3 regions of the Ectobacillus polymachus genome follow, and region 2 is predicted to be linked to each of the others. Evidence: riboswitches for the same ligand, from Rfam matches in the RefSeq annotation. Region 2 holds a riboswitch; each other region holds the start of a gene.
The links. A riboswitch is a leader RNA that binds a small molecule or an ion and turns the genes downstream of it on or off. The one in region 2 is predicted to bind cobalamin.
Positions count from the first base shown of each region.

Region 1: linked by a shared signal. The riboswitch ahead of cbiQ (cobalt ECF transporter T component CbiQ) and the one ahead of ACM5BR_RS15030 ((2Fe-2S) ferredoxin domain-containing protein) in region 2 are both predicted to bind cobalamin.
Region 3: linked by a shared signal. The riboswitch ahead of ACM5BR_RS17160 (anaerobic ribonucleoside triphosphate reductase) and the one ahead of ACM5BR_RS15030 ((2Fe-2S) ferredoxin domain-containing protein) in region 2 are both predicted to bind cobalamin.

Region 1 is NZ_JBLREB010000001.1:1,451-7,122, reverse strand. Features, by position in the region: gene ACM5BR_RS00040 (DUF4386 domain-containing protein) at 1-701, shown strand, start outside; gene ACM5BR_RS00035 (energy-coupling factor ABC transporter substrate-binding protein) at 1,005-1,328, opposite strand; gene ACM5BR_RS00030 (energy-coupling factor ABC transporter permease) at 1,328-1,999, opposite strand; gene ACM5BR_RS00025 (energy-coupling factor ABC transporter ATP-binding protein) at 2,119-2,970, opposite strand; gene cbiQ (cobalt ECF transporter T component CbiQ) at 2,983-3,876, opposite strand; cobalamin riboswitch at 4,023-4,205, opposite strand; gene ACM5BR_RS00015 (DHA2 family efflux MFS transporter permease subunit) at 4,380-5,672, opposite strand, start outside.
Region 2 is NZ_JBLREB010000003.1:207,797-213,468, forward strand. Features, by position in the region: gene ACM5BR_RS15020 (uracil-DNA glycosylase family protein) at 1-166, shown strand, start outside; gene bluB (5,6-dimethylbenzimidazole synthase) at 343-1,023, shown strand; cobalamin riboswitch at 1,090-1,268, shown strand; cobalamin riboswitch at 1,413-1,602, shown strand; gene ACM5BR_RS15030 ((2Fe-2S) ferredoxin domain-containing protein) at 1,710-2,087, shown strand; gene cobJ (precorrin-3B C(17)-methyltransferase) at 2,132-3,709, shown strand; gene ACM5BR_RS15040 (sirohydrochlorin chelatase) at 3,730-4,644, shown strand; gene cobK (precorrin-6A reductase) at 4,641-5,405, shown strand; gene ACM5BR_RS15050 (precorrin-8X methylmutase) at 5,427-5,672, shown strand, end outside.
Region 3 is NZ_JBLREB010000006.1:43,307-48,978, reverse strand. Features, by position in the region: gene ACM5BR_RS17170 (GNAT family N-acetyltransferase) at 333-839, shown strand; gene nrdG (anaerobic ribonucleoside-triphosphate reductase activating protein) at 967-1,491, opposite strand; gene ACM5BR_RS17160 (anaerobic ribonucleoside triphosphate reductase) at 1,521-3,761, opposite strand; cobalamin riboswitch at 4,122-4,303, opposite strand; gene ACM5BR_RS17155 (oxalate decarboxylase family bicupin) at 4,433-5,599, opposite strand.

The DNA.
Region 1 (5,672 bases), on a different contig from region 2:
AAAGTACATTAATTATAGGGGTACTGTTTATACTTGCAGCAGTTACAGCAATAATAGGTCTAATTTTATATGACCCTATCCTAAATGGTCCCGATTACCTGATTAAAGGTTCCGAACACGCCAACCAGGTGATACTGGGAGCACTTATGGAATTAATTCTTGTCGTTTCAGCGGTCGGTACTTCAACAACGATGTTTCCGTACTTAAGAAAGTACAACGAAACCATAGCTCTTTGGCATGTTTGCTTTAGGTTTCTTGAAGCCGTTATTATTACTGTTGGTATAATCAGTGTATTGTCCCTATTGACCTTAAGCCGGGAATTTGCTACAACTGCAACTCCAGATATCGCCTCTTTTCAAGCTGCAGGTACAGTATTAAAAGCAATACATGATTGGACATTTTTACTTGGTCCCAATTTTATGCTGGGCATCAATACAATGATGTACAGTTATATATTTTATAAATCCAAGCTCGTACCCAGGTTTATACCCATCTTAGGTATGACAGGTTCAGCACTCGTTTTTCTTGCAGCCTTATTAGAAATGTTTGGTGTCATTACTCAACTTTCTGTTTGGGGAGCCATTTTAAGTCTGCCCATAGCAGCTAACGAAATGATTTTAGCAATATGGCTTATCATTAAAGGATTCAATACATCTGCACTCGCTTCCATGTGTTCAATCAAGAAAACGATCGAGAGTTGATGGCAACCACCATTTAAAACACCTGATAAAATCAAAAAGGCGGGGATTCACCGCTTTTTTTAGTTTTTTGGTTATTTGAAAAATACAAGATAAACCCCGAAACCAGAAACCAACACCCCAATATTTGTTCTTAAAAATCAAAAAAAGCTAACTACCTACTCGATAGTTAACTTCTTTAAATCTCCCCTTACCCCCTGTTCGGCCGATTGCCTGGAGGAAGGAAAATGGATAATACAAGTGCTACTCCTGCTAAAACGGGCGGCCTGTAACAAAAATCATCTATAACTTATATAGCAAAAGTATTTAACTTTCTTTCGTTTTTTGAAGTTTTTCTTGCTTCGTTCTTTCTACAAATCTTCCCATGAAGAAAGCTAGTATACCGACTCCAATTCCTGTCTGTACACAGAATAGTAAACTCTCTATCTCGCCTGGTAATTCCCCACCAATCCAAGTTTCCATAACAGGTGTAAACCAAGGCTTATAATTGGTACCTGTAATCTCAGCAACAACTTTGCTTCCTGCATCATCGGAACCACCAAATTCAGCACCCTTTAAAGTAAATAATGGTATGATAGCAATCAAGGCTGCAAGAACTAATAAAATAATAACTTTTTTCTTCTTTGACATTATTTTTCACCTCTATATAGAAATCCAATACCTTTCATTTCTGATTTTGCATAGGTTTCAAGGGTCATAATGATAACAACGGTCAGAATACCTTCGATTATAGCGAGCGGAACCTGTGTCGGTGCAAATACTGCAAGGAACTTTGTCGCAGATGCTAAGACACCCCCATTTGCAGACGGATATGCCAGTGCAAGCTGAAAACTGGTTACGCAATATGTAAAAAGGTCCCCGATTGAAGCTGCAAGAAAAATACTTACATTCTTACTTACTTTCAGTCTCTTGCATAATATATAAATCCCATAAGAAAGTAGAGGCCCTGCAATGGCCATAGAAAAAGTATTTGCACCAAGAGTAGTCAGTCCGCCATGTGCAAGCAGAACTGCTTGGAATAAAAGTACGATAATACCCAATATACTCACCGGTACAGGTCCGAATAAAATTGCGGCAAGTCCGGTACCCGTCATATGTGAACAACTTCCTGTTACGGATGGAATCTTTAAAGATGATAGTACGAAAATAAATGCGCCTGCCATAGCAAGCATAGTAATAGATTTACGATTCTTATCCAATGTTCTCTTTATTGATAAGTATCCAGCCACTAAAAATGGTATACAGAGAACTCCCCAAGCAATACAGAACTTTGGTGGAAGATATCCTTCCATGATGTGCATTGCATTTGTCACTGGGGTTATTGCAAAGACTAATGCAAAAACTGTAACAAAAGTGATAATTTTCTTTTCTTTCTGATTCAATTTCTTTTTCCCCTTTTCCCTTTTAAATTTATATTTATCTAAACTAAACCCCTAGAAGTAAACTGTTCCTCAAGCATTTCCTTGAATTCATGAACGCTTTTGGGATAATACTTTATATCCTCCAGCAGATTTTTATGTACAAATAACTCATAAATTTCAAACAAGGTTGGCTGTTTTAAATTTGCCTGTTTTAGGATTTCCGTATCCTGAAAAATTTCAAGCGGTCTTCCATCTGCAATAATTTTTCCCTTACAAAATACAAGAACTCTCTCAGCCCATCTGTATGCGAAATCCACATCATGGGTTGAAATCATCATTGTCTTGCCCTCTGAGCTAAGCTTTGCTAAAACTTCTTCTAACATCTGTGCATTTAAAGGATCAAGTGCTGCTGTTGGTTCATCAAAGATAATGATTTCAGATTTCATAGCAATGATATCCGCAATAGTAACACGCTTTTTTTCACCGCCACTCAAATAGTGAGGCGGACGATCCTTAAAATCCGATATGTTCATATATGCCAGTGCTTCCTCAACACGTCTTATCACTTCCTCTTTGGGAAGCTTTAAATTCATAGGGCCAAACCCAACTTCTGCCCTGACCGAAGATGCTATAATTTGATTATCTGCATCTTGAAATACAATACCTATATTTTTTCGAAGCTCGTTTACATTTTTTTTATTTATAATTGTACCCCGATAAATAACGTTTCCCGCCTCCGGTGTATAGACACCGTTTATATTCAAGAAAAATGTGGACTTTCCTGACCCATTGGTACCCAGTACAGCTATTTTCTCACCTTCATATATATCCACACTTACACCGTTCAGCGCAGGATTTCCATTTCCATAGACGTAATACAGATCTTCGATTTTTAATATTGGATCTTCCATAATAGCCCCTTTCTATCTTGTAAAGCCCCAGAGCAGAATTAAAAATAATACGAATGCTACTGCTGTGGCAATCTGTTTTGTCTCAACCTTTTTATCTTCCTCCAAAAAAATAAGCTCTCCATCGAAACATCTGGCCTCCATGGCATCATAATATGCATTAGCCCTTTTCAAAGAAATTATCAGCATATTGCTAGCAATATTTCCAAAGGTAAAATAGGAAGTTTTCATATCACAGTACCCTTGACGAGACTCTGCAGAATTTTTCATTTTAATAAAGACATCCATTAAGATGAAAATATAACGGTAAATCATATTCATCAGTTCTATAATAATCTTTGGTATATGTGCTTTGTGAAGCACATATATAATCTCTGATGATGGAGTTGACAGTGCCATCATCTGCAAGGCACTGATAGCTGCAAACACTTTCAAGATTAAAAAAACCGCTTCCATAAGCTTTGCCTGAGAAGTATACATATAATAGAAACCAAGATATAAGTTATACTGTCCCATAGGCTGCCTTGAAAAATCAATGGCAATGGTAAAAGTGGCTAGAAGGATAAAACCTATTTGAATCAGGAGTATTGGCATATATTTATGTATGGGAAGCTCGCCTTTTATAATTGTTATATAGGCCATTGCAAGGATGACTGCCACAGATACATATGGGTTGTTCAATACAATACACAAAATCAGTGTCAGCACAGAAAGAGATACTTTAAAAGTAGGATTCCAGTGTCTGATTTTAGACATATAAGCATAATAATCAATTGAAAACCCTTCGCCGTGGTTGTGTCCCATTCTATGGCGATGGCGATGTTCCCCATCCCTACACTTCTTATTTTTCAATATAAGATAAATTATGGAAGTTAAAATCACAATACATAACATAATAATTATTCCCATGTTGCACCTCCCTTCAATTTTTATCCCATGCAAATAAAAAATCCTTTTAACTGAAGTGTTAAAAGGATTTCATGATAAAATATGCCTATTCTATGAAATAAGCAAATTAATCTTCATTATAATGCCTTCCCTATCACTCGTAGAGGTTACAGAGCAAAATATAGGCAGGTCTTCTGACTCAAGAATCATTATTTAAGTACGCCTTCCCTGTATGCAAGTGGCATATTGTACTTAAATTCATCTAATACAGCTACGGGATAGTTCAGGAATGTCACCTGATTCCCTTTTAATTAATCAAAACTGATTAAACCTATATCCTATTATTAAATTTTATTGTTCTTGTCACGAACGCTTCTATTTATAAAATATAACATGATTACTATAATTATAGAACAACATTTGATTAATTATTCAGAATTAAATGTTTCTATTAAAAAGTGGATAAAAGCAAAAAAGAAGCTAACTACCTAAAAGATAGCTAACTTCTTCGTAAGTTTCTCCCCTTATCCCCTGTTCGGCTTATTGCCTGGGGGAAGGAAAATGGATAATACAAGTGCTACTCCTGCTAAAATTGCAGCGATTAAAAATGCGTCATTAATACCGTTTACCGAGGAAACCTTCATAACTTGACCGTATAGTGCCGCCGTGCCGAGTGACGAGCCCGTTTGCGGTGATACATTTGCTACGGCTGCAATGCTCTGACCCATCTGCGTAATATTCTGGTTCATAATTGGATTCGTCGATGTAATCGCACTTGCATAGTCTGCCGCATGGAACGTTGTTTGTCTCGTCATGAATGTAACAAGGATCGCTGTCCCAATCGAACCAGCTATTGAGCGAAGTGTATTTTGCGATGCTGTCCCATGTGAAATCTGCTTCAATGGTAATGCGTTCATTCCTGCTGTCATAATTGGCATCGAGATAAACGCCATCCCGAAGGAGCGCATGATGTAAATTCCGACAATCGTAGCATAAGGGGTATCCAGCGTAAGCTTAGATAGCTCATACGTACCGAATGTCATCAAAATTAATCCAAAAATCGCAAGTGGACGAATACCATAGCGATCAAATAGCTTTCCAGCAAATGGTCCCATTAGTCCCATAATTAATGATCCTGGCAACAGTAGCAATCCGGAATCAAGCGGTGAAAAGCCGCGAATGTTCTGTAGGTATACAGGCAACAGAATCATACCGCCATACAGTGCCATCGTAATAATGAAATTGATGATAATCGTAAAGGAGAAAGCTGGAATCTTGAAAATGGTTAAATCCAAGAGCTTTGTTTCTGCCTTGAGCTCCCACCAAACGAAGACAATAAGACCAATCACTCCAATTGCGAGCATGGCATCGACTTCTGTGCTGTCCCATCCTTTATTTCCTGCTTCACTTAATGCGTATAACAGACTGCCAAAGCCAATGGTAGAAAAAATAACTCCGGTTACGTCTAATTTCGGTTTAGACAGTGGCTGTACGAGCTTAAACCAACGTATGGCCATCAAAAAGATGACAGCTCCTATGGCAAACATTGCATAAAACATGATCTTCCACGTGTAGTTTTGAATAAGCCAGCCAGCAATCGTTGGTCCAACGGCTGGTCCTAGAATCAATGCTACACCAAGAAGCCCCATCGCCGCGCCGCGTTTTTCTGGCGGAAAGAGCGTCATAAATATATTCATTCCTGTTGGCATGAGAATACCTGCTCCAACTGCTTGCACAAGCCGACCTGTTAACATCATTGGAAAATTACCAGAGATAGCACAAATAATAGAGCCGACTGTGAAAAACCCTATAGCGAT
Region 2 (5,672 bases):
AACACTCCTCGAAATGAAACAGGATGGCCGCCTTCCTCAAGATATAACCATCACAGAGCGCCTTCCTCATCCTTATTGGTGCTCTAAGCCGCAAAATTTGGAAAGGGGACGACAAAAATATATTGATGTCATTGAACAGTTCATAGAAGAAGGAGTGGTGAAATAGTATAGAACAGCTTGAGACGGATTTAGGGCTCAAGCTGTTTTGTTTTTGATCTTTTGCAGGAAAAATAGAGTCTTGCGAATGTGCTCGAAAAAAAACTCATTCTTGAAAAAGGATTGCACGTTAAAAACATGTAATCTAATATAATGTGATGTAATGCCATGAAAGAGGTGATGTTGATGATAAAGGATTCAATCGAAAGAGATGCAGTGTACAATGTGATTTATAGAAGGAGAGATGTTCGCAGTTTTCTTCCTAATCCGATTCCAGAGGATGTAATAGAGAGGATTTTACAAGCAGCACATCATGCACCTTCGGTAGGATTTATGCAGCCTTGGAATTTTATCTTAGTTACGTCCCCGCAGATAAAGGATCAATTAGCTTGGGCAGCTGAGAAGGAAAGGAAAGCGCTTTCTATTCACTATGAAGAAGAACGGGCGGCTAAGTTTTTATCCTTAAAAGTAGAGGGAATTCAACAAGCGCCGCTGACGATTTGTGTCACATGTGATCCAACGAGAGGCGGCTCTCATGTGCTAGGGAGAAATTCCATTCCAGAAACAGATGTTTTATCAACGGCATGTGCGATTCAAAATATGTGGTTAGCTTCATGTGCAGAAGGATTGGCTTTGGGCTGGGTTAGCTTTTATAAGAAAAATGATGTACGCGATATTTTGCATATTCCGCCTCATATTGATCCGGTTGCCTTGCTTTCCATTGGGTACACAGATGACTATCCTACGGCTCCTATTTTAGAGACGGCCAATTGGGAAAAACGCCGTTCCCTTGAAAATTTAATTTTTCATGAAACGTGGGGGAATGGTATCGAATTAGAAGCAGCTGCAAAAAATGTTGAAAAGTAAAACAAATTACGATATCATGAACACTATAAGTAAGAAATAGTTTTATAATTCTATATTTTCTATATTTTTCTAGCAATAAATTAAGATGCCGCAAAAGGCTTAATAGGGAATCCGTATAAGAAACGGAACTGCCCCCGCAACTGTATGTGTAGACGAAATAGGTGAACCACTGTAAAGGAATACGGGAAGGACCTAAAGTAGAGAGAAACACGAGTCAGGAGACCTATCTTAATTTCGTAAGTTTCAAATTCTTCGGGGATTGAGAAGGTGAAGTGTCAGCAGCAAAAGGTCTATATACCTTTTTCCTTTTTATGCTTTCGTTTCCCACTTAAGGTCCCCTTGAGTGGCTTTTTTGTTTTGAAGGAAAAAATGAAGAGATGAATAATAAAATAGAATGATAGAAATAAGGTACATAGCTAGGTATAAGCTGTGTTTAAAAGGGAAGATGGTGAAAATCCATCACGGTACCCGCCACTGTAATGGGGAGTTTCATTGTATATGTCACTGAGCCGATGCTTGGGAAGACATAATGAAATGACGAACCTAAGTCAGGAGACCTGCCTTGTTTTGCATGCTTTCTGGAACCTACGGGATATGGGTGAAAGTGCTGACTGAATGCTCATGTATTTATTCGCACCCCTATCTGTAGATAGGGGTGTTTTTTATACACAGAAAGGGAGTGCAAGATGACGACTTGGAACTTAACAGGAACAAAGCATCACGTATTAATTTGTAATGGAAGCAGTTGTATGAGAAAGGGAGGAGAGGAAGTAACACAAGCAATTCGTGAGGAGATCACGAATGTACAGGCTGACGCAAGTATACATACGACAAGAACGAGGTGCAATGGAAGATGCAAGGATGCTCCTATTGTCATCGCGTACCCGCAAGGAACGTGGTACAAGGAAGTAAATAAAGAGAGTGCTTGCAGTATTGTCCATCATTTAATAAAGGGCACTACGAAAGAGGAAGCAGTCCTCTACCACTATGAAGATGGTGGTTTTGCAGCACCTGCCCATTCCACGAGTGAGGATGGGATAGTAAAGGTGCCTAACTTGAAATAGACAACATTTGGCATTTCGATATATGGGAAAGGTGGCGCATAAAAGTGACAGGAAAAGTAGCAATTATCGGATTTGGCCCGGGTAGCTTTGACCATATTACGCACCGGGCAAAGGAAGCCATAGAAGAATGTGACATGATCATAGGATACAAAACCTATGTCGACTTGATTGAAGGATTAGTAAAAGGACAAACCATCATTAGCACAGGTATGACTGAAGAAGTAAGCAGAGCGCAGGAAGCCGTAAAACAGGCAGAACAAGGTAAAAACGTCGGAGTCATTTCCAGCGGAGATGCTGGTGTATACGGGATGGCTGGGCTTATTTATGAAGTGCTGCTGAATAAAGACTGGCACAAGGAAACGGGAGTAGAGGTAGAAATTATTCCAGGGATCTCCGCTATTAACTCCTGTGCTTCTTTATTAGGAGCTCCTATTATGCATGATGCGTGCACGATCAGTCTAAGTGATCATTTAACGCCGTGGAGTTTAATTGAGAAACGAATTGATGCAGCAGCCGGGGCTGATTTTGTCATTGCTTTTTATAATCCAAAAAGCGGTAGAAGAACGAGACAAATTGAAGAGGCGCAAAGAATTTTATTGCAATATCGTTCTCCTAATACCCCGGTTGGATTAGTGAAAAGTGCTTACCGAGATCGGCAGCATGTAGTTATTACGAATCTTGCAGATATGCTGAATCACGATATTGGGATGCTGACCACTGTTATCGTCGGAAATTCATCGACGTTCGTTTACGATGATTTGATGATAACGCCGCGCGGCTATCAACGAAAATATACGCTAGATAAGACGGAGCAACGACTTGCACCGCATCAGCGCTTACAGAAGGAAGCAGAGCCATGGTCACTTGATCAGGGTACATCTAAGCCTTCAGCAAGAGAACTGGCTGAAGAGGCATTACAGGCTATTACGGGAAAAACAGAGGATAGTGCTACTAGAATGCAGCAGCCAATCTCATCCATATTCGAGCTTGCCGTAAGTCCTGGTGTTGCCAATAAGAAATTTACAGCTGAGCAGATGCTGACGCTTGCTAATCTTATATCAGACAAAGGAACGATGGAATATACACCGGATCATGCGATCAAGCTTGCGATTCCAACTGATAATCCGGATACCATAATCGATACTTTGCAGGAGGCGGGTTTTTTACTTTCCCCTATAGGTGATGTGTTGACGGTAAAAGCATGTGATTTTTGCGATAGCGAGAAAACAGATGGCATTCCTTATGCAGAGGAGATTCAGCAAAAATTAGGAGGTCTTGAACTGCCTAAAGAGCTGAAGATTGGGTTTAACGGTTGTGGTATGGCGTGCTACGGTGCAGTAAAAGAAGATATTGGCATTGTATACCGCAAAGGAGCATTCGATTTATTTTTAGGTGCAAAAACAGCGGGACGGAATGCACATTCAGGTCAAATCGTTGCAGAAGGAATTCCGCCTGACAAAATTGTCGGTATCGTTGAAGCAATCGTCCAGGAATATAAGGAAAAAGGATATCCAAACGAACGCTTTTACAAATTCTTTAAGCGCGTCAAGAATGTACAAGGCTTCGAGTACCAGGATATAACGCCGAATTTGAAAATAGAAGAACCAGTATGCGGAGAGTAGCAAAATAAGGGGGAAGACGCGTGAAAGCGATTTTATTTGTAGGGCATGGGAGTAAAGATCCAGAAGGAAACAGTCAAGTACTGCAGTTTATCGAAAATATGAAGCCAGAATGGGATCCATCTCTTTTATTAGAAGCATGTTTTTTAGAGTTTGAAAAACCGACAGTCAGTCAAGGAATTGATAACTGTGTAACAAAAGGTGCGAATGAAGTCATCGTCATTCCAATCATGCTTTTGCCAGCTGGACATTCGAAAATACATATACCAGCGGCTATTGATGAGGCAAAACAAAAGTATCCGCATGTAACATTTACATATGGCAAACCAATCGGTGTCCATGAACAAATTTTCGAGATTTTGAAAACGAGATTAGAAGAAATCGGTGAGAATCCAGCTGAGCCATCAATGGATACTGGTATTCTCCTGTTAGGACGCGGCGGAAGCGATCCTGATGCAAACAGCGATTTATACAAGATTGCAAGATTACTATGGGAGAAAACAAACTATAAACTAGTAGAACCTGCCTTCATGGGTGTAACGGATCCACTTGTAGAGGAAGGGGTGGAACGCCTTATTAAGCTTGGGGCAAAGAAAGTCATTATTCTTCCTTACTTTTTATTCACCGGCATTTTAATAAAACGTTTGGAAGGGATGATTTCCAAGTTTCAATTGCAGCACGCTGACATTTCGTTTGAATTGGCAGACTACTTTGGCTATCATCCGAAATTACAGACGATTATACAAGAGCGTGTGGAGGAAACATTGCAAGGTGATGTGCAAATGAATTGTGATGTATGTCAGTATCGTCTTGATGCGATGGAGCATATTGACCATCATCATCACGACCATGATCACGGACATGACCATGACCATCATCACGACCACGACCATGATCATGATCATCACGATCATGAAAAGGCAGGCGGATTGCGATGATTTTCATGCTAGCGGGCACAAGTGATGCACGTGCATTGGCGTTAGAAATCAAGAAGGCTGGTTATTCTCTTCTTACAACCGTTGTTACAGAAAATGCGGCATCTGAAATGAGGCAGGTAGGAATCGATGTTAGGACAGGTAGAATGACGGATCAGGAAATGGCTGATTTCATTCAGGAAACAGGGGTACAAGTTATCGTGGATGCCAGCCATCCGTTTGCAGAAGAGGCTTCTAAAAATGCCATTCGTGCTGGCCAGCAAGCACAAATTCCGTATATTCGCTATGAACGTGAATCCCAAGAATTTGCGTACGAGAACATGACAGTCGTGAGCAGCTATGAAGAAGCAGCCGAAGCAGCAGCGAAGAAAAAAGGGGTTGTCATGTTAACGACTGGCAGCAAAACCTTGCAAATCTTTACAGAAAGATTAGTAGCACTCCCGGATATTCGTCTCATTGCCCGGATGCTGCCGCGTACAGACAATATGGAAAAGTGTGAAAAACTGGGATTACCGCAAAAAAATATCGTGGCGATTCAAGGACCATTTACAAAGGAGCTGGATAAAGCTCTTTATAACCAATATGGCGTCACCACGATGATTACAAAGGAAAGTGGAAAAGTTGGATCGGTTGATGAGAAGGTAGAGGCGGCCAAAGAACTTGGTATCGACATTATTCTCATTGAACGGCCGAAAATGGAATATGGACGTATGTATTCGCAGTTTTCCGATGTAATAAAAGCATTAGAAGAAGTTTACGGTTAAATAGAAAAGGAGATGGAGAGTATGGATTTTCGAACTGAATTTAAACCTATTACGGTGCAACCTGAACAAATTGAAGGAAAAAGCTTTGAAATGATCACAGAGGAACTTGGACCTCATTCCTTTACAGAGGAACAATATCCAATTGTGCAGCGTGTCATCCATGCATCAGCAGATTTTGAGCTTGGCAGAAGCCTATTATTCCATCCAGATGCAATCCAAGCAGGCATTCGTGCGATTCGAAGCGGGAAAAAAGTTGTAGCGGATGTG
Region 3 (5,672 bases), on a different contig from region 2:
CCTATAAAGTAATGGTTGATACTGTGCAATGTATAATAGCTGAATATACATATATTCCTTATCTATGAATAAAATACCATTTACTATTAATTAATGCAAGGTACTGGGCTATATTTCTAACAAATTTTTTCCAAATCTAAATTTGATTATTTATGAAGGATCTAGCGATATTGATTTTGTTGCAATTGTAAACCGTCAATTGACTGAAGCAGAGGTAAATATATTATCTAATCCCATCAAGAATTAGAAGAGAAATAGAAAAAAAGAAGGGAATGGGTGTTGTTGGTGATAATATACAATTATATATTGAGTGAACAAAAGGGGGAAAAGTGATGCAAGATCTAGAAATAAAAGAGATTAAACTACTTGATGAAGATATTGAAGAGCTTTCTGAACTTTTGAAAACCGTAGTAGATGATGGAGCGTCAATAGGTTTTTTACCTCCACTGGAACAAGAAGAAGCGACAAAGTATTGGCAAACTGTCTTAGCACCAGAGGTGATATTGTTTCTTGCTAAAATAAACAATAAAGTGGCGGGCAGTGTTCAATTGCATTTAATTACAAAGCCAAATGGAAGCCACAGAGCTGAAATTTGCAAGTTAATGACTCATCCAAACTTTAGACGTAACGGTATTGGACGCTCACTTATGCAAAAAGCAGAAGAAAGAGCAAAACAAGAAAGCAGGTCTCTTTTAGTATTAGATACTAGAGAAGGAGACCCTTCCAATAAACTATATACTTCATTAGGTTATATTCAAGCTGGACGGATTCCTAACTATGCGAAATCTGAGAATGGTGAATTAGCTGCTACCATCTTCTACTATAAAAATAATAATTAATCTTCTTGAACTAACAGGTGCTTTAGTGAAATATGGAGCTTATATAAAAAACAGCTCTTAAAAATAAAAGTAAGCTATCGTTTTGATCAAGCTTTATTCAAAACGATAGCTTTTTTTATTAATCGACTTATTTGTCTAAACCATTTTCACTTTCGGATAGCAAGTGTAATACAACTTCCTGTTTTTCAATTGAAGCTTTCACATCGATAATCCGTTGATTGGCACTTCCACGAAATATTCTTTTCGGTTCCTTTTTTTCTGCTAGAAATCTACCATCTACCAATACATCAATTTCTTTTAGAAATGCTAGAACATCCATATTCTTTTTAGACCATTGCAAAAGTTCTTCAAATGTAAAACCAGTATAAGACCAAATCGTTAATCCGTTTTCTTTAACCCGTTGAACTAATGAAAAGAGCTCTCTGCAGTAAAGGAAGGGCTCTCCTCCCGACAAAGTTAAACCATCTAAAAAGGGATTCTCTACAATTTGATTATATACATCATCTTCATTATATGGTTCTCCATAGTCTTTATCCCATGATTGTGGATTCTGACATCCTGGACAGTGATGCGGGCAGCCTGCTACAAAGAGAACCGCTCTCCACCCTTCTCCATTGGAAATGGAATCCGGATAAAACCCTGCTATGTTCATGTATGTTCACTTTCCTTATATCATTTGTTTCAAGAATGAACAACTCGATCTCGTAATTCGGCCTTTTTCCCTTCGTTCCATTTGGATGTTGTTCCTACTAGGTAACCTGTAATCCGTTGAATGACATCAATATTATTACTTTGGCACGACTCACACTCTGTTGTTTCTGCATGATTCGTTTCATGCCCACAATCTAAGCACCGACAAACTGTATGATTTAAACTGAAATAACCAATTTGCAGATGATGTGCCATAAGTACCATCTTTTGAATTGCCTGATAGTTTTCTGATGCCTTTCCATCCAATTCAATATATGCAATATGTCCACCCAATGTTAATGGGTGATATGGAGCTTCAATTTGCATTTTCTTGATTGCAGAAATAGGATGCCATACAGGCACATGATTCGAGTTTGTATAATATTCTCGTGTATTTACTCCTTCAACTTCGCCAAAGCGTTCCCGGTCAAGCTTAGGGAACTTTTTGCACAAGGATTCGGCAGGGGTAGCAAGCAGGCTGTAGTTAAACTGATAACGTTCTTTTAGTTCCGTACATTTATCACGCATAAATGATACGATGTTTAAACCTGTTGCTTGTGCCTCTTCAGACTCTCCCTGATGTTTTCCAATTAAAGCTAGTAAACATTCTGCTAATCCTATAAATCCAATACCTAAAGTAGATTGATTGATAACTTTTTCAATATGATCTTCCGGTTTTAATTGGCGTCCGCCTTGCCATAAATATTTCAACAGCGTTGGAAATTGTTTTGCTAAAGCCTGTTTTTGGAAATCATAACGTACTTTTAATTGCTCTCCAACTGTCTCGACCATGTACTCAAGTTTTGTATAGAATCGATTCCATTTTTCTTCTTCAGGAAGTTGTTCTTTTTTTACTTCTTCCATTGTTTCTAAAGCGATGCGCACTAAGTTAATCGAAGTAAAGGATGCATTTCCCCGGCCGATGGATGTTTTTTCCCCATGAAGATTTTCAAAGACACGAGTACGGCAGCCCATTGTCGCAGTTTCATAGAGATAACGTTTCGGGTCTTCTGAATTCCACTTATTATGTTGGTTAAATGGCGCATCTAAATTAATAAAATTAGGGAAGAAACGTTTCGCTGTCACGCGACAGGCCAATTGAAATAAATCATAATTTGGATCTCCTTCTTTTAAGTTCACACCATCTTTTATTTTAAAAATTTGAATTGGGAAAATCGCTGTTTGTCCATTACCAACACCACGTTCAGTTGATCGCAGCAATTGTTCCATCACACAACGTCCTTCCGGTGATGTATCTGTCCCATAATTAATGGATGAAAATACGACTTGATTGCCTCCGCGCGAATGAATGCTGTTCATATTATGGATAAACCCTTCCATCGCTTGATAAACCGCATTCACAGTTCGGTTTAACGCATGTTGGAGAACCCTTTCTTGTCCTGTTAACCCTTCTAAACTTGTTTCTTTATAAACGGCTATTGGAAGTTTCTTTAATTCATCAAAATCACTTCCTGTAAATTCACAAGCCTTCTTTAATTCTTTTTCATAAGTTACTTTAACGAAAGGAGCCATATAAAAATCAAAAGCTGGGATAGCTTGCCCTCCATGCATTTCATTTTGTGCAGTTTCAAGGGAAATACAAGCCATCACTGTGGCTCCATGAATACTGTTAGGACGACGTAAGGAAGCATGGTTCACTTCTAATCCATGTTCAAGCATTTGATCAAGCGGGTGTTGAACACAAGTTAAGCTCCGCGTAGGATAATAGTCAAGGTCATGGATATGAATGGCTCCGGTACGATGTAAAAAGCGATGCTCTGGTTTCAACAATTCTGAGAAAGTATAAGCTTTTGTCGTTTCACTCGCAAATTTCATCATCATCCCAGAAGGTGTTTCAGCACTCATATTGGCATTTTCTTTTGTAATATCATTAGATTCAGCTCTAATAATGGATGCAATCGTTTCAAATGATTTTCCATTTCTTGCTTTTGTTCGTTCTTCACGATATAAAATATAAGCTTTTGCTACATCTGTTCGCTCACTCTTCATAAGTTCGATTTCAACTAAATCTTGAATTTCCTCTACAGAAATTATGTCTACTTGAATTTGTTCCAAAACTTTATTACATATACTTTGAGCGAGAGTGGGGGTTACTCCCAGTTTTGTAGCTTGTTCCGCCTTTTCAATAGCTTGAATGATTTTATCTGCACAAAATGGCACAATACACTTATCTCGTTTTATTACTTCTTGATGTTTATTTATTGTTTTCATATACATCCCATTCTTTCATAAAAAAATACGATTAGTCTCTAATGTGGTATTATATATACATTTTAAAATCAATTTCATCATAATTACCGAACATAATTTGAATGTTATTCGATATTTAGATGTAGACCAAGTAGAGTATTACTTTTCCTTTTTAAAAGTTTAGACATGATCATTCGCCTTTTCAAAATATTAATTACATCTTCTTGGCGTAATTTTCGTCCAGATTTCTCACCAAATAGGGAGGGGTATCTACTGAACAAAATTAAAAAAGCTATCTCTTCAAAAGAGATAGCTTTAAATGGAAACGTTAGAAACTTGAAAAATGGTTACGTCTCCATTTCTCAATCCCCGAAGAAATGATTGATCGGTTTTATAAAGGCAGGTCTCCTGGCTTGCTTCATCCTCCGACCTCCTTCCCATGTTTTACATAACATAGTGGACTTAGGTCTTCGTCAGCTTTACAGTTGCGGGGACAGCGTTGGTTTTTCACCGAACTTCCCTATTAAACCACATATAGTGGTACCTAATTAAAACGAACACAATATATAGTTTTCTAATACAAAAATAAGTGTACCACAATTACTGAATAGAAGTAAATGTGAAAAATTAAAATTAGTTATATTCTATTAACTAAATCAATGTCTCAAGTGTTGCATCTTTTGTTCTATCATCTATTTAACGACAGGCCATTTTTCCTTGCGCAGTGCGTTCATCAATTCTGGCCCTACATGCAAGTGTTCCTCTACTAGCTCTTTTGGAGTTAGCGCCATCCATTGGTTCAATGACACGTCGGCAAAGCGATTACTCTTGAACATCTCCAGAAACCATAGGCTTTGATTGCCTGTGTTTTGGATATAATGTCCCATGGCGAACGGTACATATCCTACATCGCCGGCCCGGTAATTAAAAGTTCTGGCAGTGCCATTCGCTGCAAATACCGTCATGCGTCCAGATCCTGAGAGGTAATATTGCCACTCATCGTTATTCGGATGCCAATGCATTTCTCTCATTCCGCCTGGCTTGATTTCCACTAACGCCGCCGCAATTGTAGACGAAATGGGGAAGTTGGTGGAATCAACGATACGTACCGTCCCGCCCGGAGTTACGATCGGATCTTGTGCAAGAAGCCGATGTGTGAAGCTTTTTGGCACAGTACCGTAAGGATCCGAAATCTCCTGACTTTCCAGTGAGCCGGGCAACTTTGCTTGGAAAATGTAGCGCTGTTTTGTAGGGATATGAGCAAAGGCGCTTTCCGTTACACCGAAATTCGCAGCCAACACATCCTTTGGTGTATGGGCGAACCAATCAGTAATAGAGAAGGTATCGAAATCGGAGAAGTTGCCATCGTCGAACACGAGCAGAAATTCGCAACCTTCCTCTCGTCCTTGAATCGAGTGTGGAATTCCGGCTGGAAAGTACCACAAATCCCCTGCTGCGACATCGGCTATAAAATTCCGCCCGTCCTGGTCGACCGAGGTGATTCGTGCCCGCCCTAAAATCATGTAGGCCCATTCAGCTTGCTTATGCCAATGTAACTCCCGTACACCGCCCGGCGTCAGACGCATGTTCACCCCCGCAAGCGTGGTTGCGATCGGTAGTTCTCTTATCGTTACTTGCCGTGACCAACCACCGTGATTTAACTGCATATTGGTATCGGAAAAAGAGAACTTTAAATTAGGAATCGTTCCGGCGTCGGTGACCGGGGGAACGAACATATCGGGGTTTTCAATATCTCGCATGATGTCACGAGGACCAAAATCGGTCGCGCCAGCGCCATCATCTCTGATAGGGTGCGGTATATTTCCATACACAGTTTTTTTCGAAGGTCGTGATTCCACAAAATATGCTCCTTTCTCATTACAATGCACTGCAATACCTGTATGATTGCTTGTACCAAATATATGATATAAA